2 regions of the Methylophilus sp. VKM B-3414 genome follow, and region 1 is predicted to be linked to the other one. Evidence: riboswitches for the same ligand, from Rfam matches in the RefSeq annotation. Region 1 holds a riboswitch; the other holds the start of a gene.

Region 1 (4,296 bases):
GCCAAGGTGCTGACCTCGCAAATGCCGACGATGCCAGGCTCAGCACAATTGGAGTGATAAAACAACACGCCATCGCCCACCTTCATCTGGTCACGCATGAAGTTGCGCGCCTGATAATTGCGTATCCCATACCAGTCTACAGTTTGATTGGGGAATCCCGCCAAATCATCAATGGAGACATCCGAGGGTTCGGATTTCATTAACCAGTAACGCGCCATGCCTGAAAACCTTCTTTACACATCTAAATGCCAGTATCATAAACCAAGTTAGAGCACAGTTGAAAATCATGACAAAAAACGTTTTAGGCACCCTTCTGATCCCTTGCAGTATGCAACCAGTCACAGGCTTTATGCGTGATGGTTGTTGCAGTCACCACCCGGAAGATTTAGGTAAACATACCGTCTGCGCAGAAATGACAGATGAGTTTCTGGCGTTTTCGCAAGCGCAAGGCAATGACTTGTCCACCCCCAGACCAGACTATGCATTTCCCGGGCTCAAGGCTGGTGATCGGTGGTGCCTGTGTGCGAGAAGATGGCTGGAAGCCAGTGAAGCCGGTTACGCGCCGCCAGTGATTCTGGAGTCTTGCCACGAAAACTGCCTGGAAATCATTAGCCTGGCGGACCTGAAATACCACGCCTTGAGATAACAAGACAAAGGTGCGAGAGGGGATGTGCTAAGGGGTTACCTGAGCCGCTAATCCTGAACCAAAAAAGTTCAGGTGGTAACAGCCTAAGGTACATTAGGTTCGCACGCCAAGGGCGTCTTAAAAGACCGCCCAACTTAGTGCGATCGCACCGCACCTGATGAGCCGAAACCTATAACAAAGACTAGTTCAAGGAATTTTGGACTCAGGCAACGCCTTAGCACACCACATTTATGATACGTCATTTAATACTAATGACGGTTAAAATTTTGTGAAATGAAGCGGATTACAATAATTTGTGCTGGCCGGACAAAACATCATCGATCTGCTGCTGCATGGTAGAAATGCGCTTTTTCACATCGCCCACATCAACCCCGCCGCTACGCGTATTCAACAACTCATGGGTAATGTTCAGCGCGGCCATGATCGCAATCCGCTCCACACTCACCATCTTGCCCACATCACGAATTTCGCGCATTTTACCATCAAGGTAACCCACCGCCTGCAATAAACTGTCGCGCTCTTCGTCGGTACAGGTCACGCTAAACGCGCGACCCATGATCTCGATATCAATCGGCTGCTTGGCCATGACTAACGACCTTCCTCAGGCAATGCCGACAACAACCGCTCCAGCTGTACACTGGCTTGCGTCATGTTCAGCTTTAGAGATTGTGACTCCTGATGCAAACGCGTGACCTCCTGACGTAACTCCACGTTTTCGTCACGCAGCTGGCTGCACAAAGCAATCAGCTTCGTCACACGCTCTTCAAGACTTTTCAAATCGGCATCCATCAGCCCATTATCTTTTAAAAAAACGAGTGTGGTCAATAGCTAAGCGCATTTTTTCAAAGTAAATTAAGAATTTGAAGCCCCTCGCAAGACACCATGCAACTGGTCAAAGTCAGTGCTTTAGACTAGAATGCCGAACAGTTGTCAGGTGCCTGCGTCTGCGTTCTTGCAGACAAGGGTGAAACTGGGAAACAGGTGCGCGAACCTCGTTCGCAATGCCTGTGCTGCCCCCGCAACGGTAAGCAAGTGCGGGTCTATCCATACGCCACTGAGTAAAAACTTGGGAAGGCGATAGACCAAAACTTGCCAGCCCGGAGACCGGCCTTATAACTTAAATAAGCATGGAAATACCGCGGGGTGACGGTTTCAAAACGAATGACATTCTCAAGCTATTAAATGTCTCCATCAATGTCTTTGATGTTGAGCCTGTCTACCTTGCGTTTCCTTTTTACTTTTTGCATGCGGGGTCGCATGCATTATCGGAAACAATCATGAATAAAAAAATCATTTTGGGACTCATCGCCCTTTCTCCTACGCTTACTCAAGCGCAAGAAGTCTTTTCAAATAGTAGTAGTGAAATTGCTTCACTGTCTTTGGATGAAGTTACTGTAACGGCAGCCAGGGTTCCCGTTTCGACTAAAACAGCTACTGGAGATGTTACTGTCATTACTCACGATGAAATTGATCGTTTAAAAGGCAGTTCACTTCCTGACTTGCTCAGACTGCAACCGGGTTTACAAATTTCCACCAATGGAGGCATGGGAACCGCAAGCAATGTATTTTTACGTGGCACCAATGCGGAACAGGTTGTGATTTTAGTGGATGGCTTGCGCATTAATTCGGCAACATTGGGTACGACTGCGATTGAAAACCTGCCGCTTGCGTTGATAGATAGAATAGAAATTCTTCGTGGCCCAGCTTCCAGCCTGTATGGCGCAGATGCCATTGGCGGAGTTATTCAGATATTTACTCGGCGGGGGAAAACCGATCAAACAAGATTTTTTGGTAGCGTAGGCGCAGGTAGCTATGATACCTACACAGGTAGCGCAGGGTTTGGCAGCCGCTATCGTGCCTTGCAATTTGGGGGGCAAATAAACAGCTATGACACACGCGGCATATCTGCCAAGAAACACCCACCTCAAGCCATTGATCGCGATCGGGACGGCTATCGTAACTTGAGTGGAAGTGCCTATGCCGACTTAGAGTTCAGAGAGGGACACAGCCTGGGCGTCAACTTCATGGAATCTGATGGACGGAATGATTTTGACAATGCATATAACAACTACTCTACAACCAATCAGCAGGCCTATGGCGCAACGCTCAAAAATCAACTTACTGAACATTGGAACAGTACCTTAAAATATGGAATCGGTCGCGAGCGCTCGTTTAGCCTGAATAGCGCTACCAGTAATAGTAAATTCGACTCAAAGCAGACTCAGATCACATGGCAACACGATTACTCCCTAGCTGTTGGGACCTTAACATTTGCCTACGATAGACTCGAACAAGATGTAGATACTTTGTCAAATGGCATTCCAAGCATTAGCAGAACAAGAAATGATGACGGCTTTCTTGTGAGCTTTGTGGGAAACCGTGCTGCACACAGCACCCAGATGTCAGTGCGTGAAGACCATAACAGTCAATATGGCAACTACGTTACGGGCGGTTTTGGTTATGGTTATACATTTTCGCCAGAATGGAAAGTCACTGCTCAATATGGTTCTGCGTTTAGAGCACCTACATTTAACCAATTGTATTTCCCTAGCTTTGGTGATCCAACGCTCAAACCAGAAAAGTCTGATAACTTTGAAACGAGCCTGCGGTACCAAAACACCGCCATACAGGCCAAAATGACTGTATTTGAGAATCACATTCGCGACCTGATTCAGAACGTTGGGCCTGCAACCTCAGGATGTTCCTTTACAGGATTCTGCCCCGTCAATGCCGGTAAAGTTGTTATTCAAGGACTAACCATCGAGGGAGGTGCCATGCTGGACGATGAATGGCAACTCGCTGGAAACCTCACTATTCAGTCCCCAAGAAGCGATGATACAAATAAACTGCTGCCAAGAAGAAGTCAGCGCTATGGCAATTTGCAGTTGCTATATAAATCAGGCAATTGGAATGCTAGCACCGAACTCTCAGCATCATCAGCTCGTTACAACGACGCGGAAAATAATTTCAGATTAGGGGGCTACACTTTATTAAACGCTTCGCTTGGCTATCAGTTAGCTTCCCACTGGAAACTTCTCGCGCGGGCAAACAACCTTTTGAATAAAGATTATGTATTGGCAACCACCAAGAGCTCGTTTTCCCCCAACGCGCCTGATTACAACACCATGGGTACCAACGTCTTTATCAGCCTGAATTACGATATGAAGTAAACCGGGAACGGGGGATTTTGCCCAAGCCCGTGCGAATTGGGCTAAAATCCACGTCTTATAATTAACCTTAATTTTGGAGTCGTTGGCATGCCACGTAACCTTTCAACTCAGTCTCTGGCAATTGGCTTTCTCATTGCCTTGATGGTCATTATCACGCGTGGTCATCATTTTGCTTCGATTGATTTTTTACCGAGCGCTTCTTATGCAGCGTTTTTTATCGCGGGTTATTACCTGCGCTCAACGCTGGTGTTTGTGGCCTTGCTGGGATTGTGTGCTGCGCTGGATATGGCAGCCATCACCTGGGGCGGTGTGAGTAATTTCTGCGTGACCCCTGCTTATGGCTTTTTGTTGCCGGCTTATGGCAGCATGTGGCTGGCTGGCCGTTGGACTGCGTCGAACACCACCTGGCAATTAAGCAGCCTGTTCAAGCTGACAGGGGCGGTATTGGTGGGATCTGTGCTTGCTGAGCTGTTTTCCAGC
Region 2 (4,296 bases), on a different contig from region 1:
GTGTGATTCCTGTCATCACCGAAAAAGACGCGCCACAAACCTTAAGCGAGGTACAGGTGCAGGCCAGTAAAGAGGGTAACGGTCTGTTAAGCCGTTATGAAGCGAGTACTGCCAGTCAGGGGGCGCTGGGCGACAAGTCCTTACTCGATACCCCGTTTTCAGTCAGTGTGGTCAAGGCTGAGGACATTTTAGATCGCCAAGCTAGCAATGTTGCCGAGGCCTTCAAGCTGGATGCAGCCGTCACCGCGTCCAGTAATGGCGTGGCCCGGGAGAGTACCATGATTACGGTGAGAGGCTTGGCACTGGATTTATTGAATGGCTACAAGATCGATGGCCTGAATATTTCACCATGGAACACCGATTTACCGATTGAGCATTTTGAGCAGGTTGAGCTGCTGAAAGGCTTGTCCGGTTTTATGTACGGCTTTGCGCAACCGGGCGGCATCCTCAATTACAGACTCAAACGCGCCGGGGATACGCCAGTCACCCGCGTGACGGCGGGCTTAATGACGGATAGCCAGTACAACCTGAATCTGGATGTTGGTCGCCGCTTTGCAGAGGGGCGTGCGGGCATGCGTATTAACTACATCCATGAGGCAGGGGATACCTATCTTGATGCCCCGATCAAGCGCGACTCTGCCTCTGTGGCGCTGGATTTCAAACCCTCTGATCAACTCACGGTTGAGCTGGATAGTCTCTACCAGAAGCGCAAGGTCAATGGATCCATGTTTGCCCTGGTGGTGGATCAAAATGCCGCCAGCCCTAAACCGATTGACGGCGCACGCCGCTTGACGCAGGACTTCACCTATCATGAAACCGAGATGATGACGGCAGGCACGGCGTTGCGCTGGCAGTTTAATGACCAGTGGTATTTAAGCACTGCGGCGCGGGTTTCCAAGCTCAGGCGTACCAATTACGATAGTTATATGACCATCAATGACGATGCGGGAAACTTTAGCGATGCGCAAGTGCAGTGGTATAGCCAACATCACAATCAGTCAGCTAATCTGATGCTGCATGGCCAGTTTGAAACCGGCCAGATCAAGCATGCTCTGGTCACTGGCGCAGACTTGCAGACGGTGCATCGCAGTGGCGCACCGGACAGTTTTGCCTTATTGGGGACGGGTAATCTTTACACTGGCCGCAGTGATGAGACTGATCCTGACGCAAGTATCAACCGGAATCTCAGTACCATTTTCAAAACCCGTAATGTCGGTGTGTTTATGAGTGATACCCTGCAGTGGACGCCGGAATGGAGCACGATTATTGGTCTGAGACATAGCAACTATGAAAAAAATCAGCCCAATGGCCCCACCTACAAAAAAAGCAAAATGACGCCGACTTACGCCTTGCTCTGGAAGCCACAAGCGTCCATCACGGCTTACGCCAGCTATGTTGAAGCGCTCGAAGAAGGCAATACGGCACCCATAGGCACCAATAACGAAAACCAGTCGTTTGGCCCGCTTGAAAGCAAGCAGTATGAAATTGGCCTCAAGCAACAGGGTAGTTTCTGGTCGGCCGAGGCCGCGCTGTTCCGCATGCAGCGTGGTTTGGCGTATACCAATGCAGACAATGTCTATGTGCAACAAAGCAAAGGGTTGGTGTTGAGCGGGCTAGACCTGGCTGGCCGTGTCGAGTTAGGCAGCCAATGGGCGTTGCGTAGCAGCCTGGTGTGGATGCAAAGCGAAAACAAAAGTGATGATGCCAGCGTGAATGGCAAGGATGCCGCCAATGCTCCCAGCTGGAGTGCAGCGCTGTATGCGGACTACCAGGTGATGGATTTGCCTGGCCTGACACTGTCGGCAGGCGCGCGTTACGTCGGTCGGCGTTATCTTGAGGCCTCCAATACCCATGCACTGGACAGATATACCTTGTTCGACCTCGGTGCGCGCTATCACACCAAGCTGAACGCGCATCAACTCACCTTGCGTGCCGGGGTGCAGAACCTGACCAACGAAAAATACTGGCAAGCACATGGCGACTGGAATTTCCTGACGCAAGGCGAGCCGCGTATCTTTAAAGCCAGTGCACAACTCGATTTTTAAGCGAGATAACTTTGCGGGTGGCTGCGATGGCGGCTGCCATCTCGCCAGCGTCAGTAGGCGGGTCTGACGCTGGCTTGTCGCCTCCGGTCGCCTGGCGGTGAGGCAAAAAAGCATTTTTTGAGGCTGGGCAAACATCAGGTCACAGCACAAAATGCTTGCTCTGGGCCTTGCAAAAAAATATATTCAGGCAAAACAATCACTTAGTGTCTCATAACAATATATTGTGTTTTTGTGTGTTGAAAATGCGTATATATTGATTTATAGTCACGTCCATACGGTATACGGGCACTGATCGGTGCCTGTCTTTAAAAGGGAATCTGGTGCGCGATGGCGATGGCCATTGTCAAGCCAGAGCTGCCCCCGCAACTGTAATCAGCGAGTTGTTTGCTGCTTTGCTCGCCACTGAAGCGATTCGGGAAGGCCAAGGCAAACAATCATGACCTGAGAGCCAGGAGACCTGCCGTGATTTTTTCTTGTTAACGTTTGAGGCGGGGTGTCCTCGGCAGATGCAGTGAGTCCTGTACTGATTGCAAGTCTGGTCTTTAAACGGGTGCAGGTTTTTTCTTTGATTGCTCGACAACGGGCAGGCTATTGCCAGAAAAAATGCGCCCCGCAGCCAGTGCCGTGTCCCTTCCGCCGCCAGCACTGGGAGCCACCATGACACAATACGAATCCATGCAAGCCACGAAACGTGATGGCCGCAAGGAACCGATTAACCTCGACAAGATTCATCGCGTCATTGATTGGGCCGCACAAGGCCTCAATAATGTGTCGGTGTCACAAGTTGAATTGCGCTCCCATATCCAGTTTTATGATGGTATCCGCACCGACGATATCCATGAAACCATCATCAAATCTGCTGCCGACCTGATTTCGGAAGAAACGCCGGATTACCAGTACCTGGCCGCGCGCCTGAATATTTTTCACCTGCGCAAAATTGCTTATGGCCAGTTTGAGCCACCGCATTTGTTTGACCATGTGACCAACCTGACCGCGCTGGGCAAATACGATCCGCACCTGCTCAAGGATTACAGCCGCGAAGAGTTTGATACGCTAAATGGCTATCTGGACCACTGGCGCGACATGAATTTCTCTTATGCTGCGGTCAAGCAGCTTGAGGGCAAATACCTGGTACAAAACCGCGTCACCAAAAAGATCTACGAGAGTCCGCAGTTTCTTTACATTCTGGTGGCGATGAGCCTGTTTGCTAACTACAAAGGCCAGGCGCGTCTCGATTACATCAAGCGTTTTTATGATGCGGTGTCTACCTTCAAGATCTCACTGCCGACACCAATTATGTCTGGCGTGCGGACGCCGACACGCCAGTTCAGCTCTTGCGTGCTGATTGAGTGTGACGACAGCCTGGACAGCATCAACGCCACTTCCAGCGCGATTGTGAAATACGTGTCGCAGCGCGCCGGTATCGGCGTCAACGCCGGCCGTATCCGTGCGCTGGGCAGTGAAATTCGTGGCGGTGAAGCACAGCACACCGGCTGCCTGCCGTTCTATAAGCTGTTCCAGTCTGCGGTCAAATCCTGCTCACAGGGTGGGGTACGCGGTGGGGCGGCGACGTTGTTCTACCCCTTGTGGCACCTCGAAGTTGAGTCATTGCTGGTGCTTAAAAACAACCGTGGCGTCGAAGAAAACCGCGTGCGCCACCTCGACTATGGCGTGCAGATCAACCGCCTCATGTATCAGCGCCTGATCAAAGGTGAACAGATCACCTTGTTCTCGCCGCATGATGTGCCCGGCCTGTATGACGCGTTTTTTGCCGACCAGGATACCTTTGAGCGCCTGTACACCCAATACGAAGCCGATGACAGCATCCGCAAGCGCAGCTTGCCTGCCGTAGACTTGTTCTCGCTCATGATGCAAGAGCGCGCCGGTACCGGCCGTATCTACATCCAGAACGTAGACCATTGCAACACGCATAGCCCGTTTGATCCGGCTGTTGCGCCGGTGCGCCAGTCCAACCTGTGTATGGAAATCGCACTGCCGACCAAGCCACTCAATGACATCAACGACACCGAAGGCGAAATTGCGCTGTGTACCCTGTCAGCATTTAACCTGGGCGCGCTGGAATCGCTGGACGAGCTCGAAGGCCTGGCCGAGCTCGTGGTTCGTGCATTAGATGCCTTGCTCGAATACCAGGATTACCCAGTCAAAGCCGCGCTCAACGCCACCAATAAGCGCCGTTCACTGGGCGTGGGTGTGATCAACTATGCCTATTACCTGGCCAAAAACGGCACCA

What was found. Region 1 has a riboswitch for cobalamin ahead of Q9292_RS04395 (TonB-dependent receptor domain-containing protein). Riboswitches for the same ligand answer to the same signal wherever they lie in the genome.
Region 2: another riboswitch for cobalamin. It lies ahead of nrdA (class 1a ribonucleoside-diphosphate reductase subunit alpha); the one in region 1 lies ahead of Q9292_RS04395 (TonB-dependent receptor domain-containing protein).

Annotation. Positions count from the first base shown of each region.
Region 1 is NZ_JAVTLI010000003.1:457,001-461,296, reverse strand. Features, by position in the region: gene Q9292_RS04415 (EVE domain-containing protein) at 1-218, opposite strand, end outside; gene Q9292_RS04410 (DUF2237 family protein) at 287-646, shown strand; gene Q9292_RS04405 (cell division protein ZapA) at 930-1,232, opposite strand; gene Q9292_RS04400 (hypothetical protein) at 1,235-1,471, opposite strand; cobalamin riboswitch at 1,562-1,774, shown strand; gene Q9292_RS04395 (TonB-dependent receptor domain-containing protein) at 1,774-3,816, shown strand; gene Q9292_RS04390 (hypothetical protein) at 3,904-4,296, shown strand, end outside.
Region 2 is NZ_JAVTLI010000001.1:240,877-245,172, forward strand. Features, by position in the region: gene Q9292_RS01145 (TonB-dependent siderophore receptor) at 1-2,045, shown strand, start outside; cobalamin riboswitch at 2,304-2,525, shown strand; gene nrdA (class 1a ribonucleoside-diphosphate reductase subunit alpha) at 2,703-4,296, shown strand, end outside.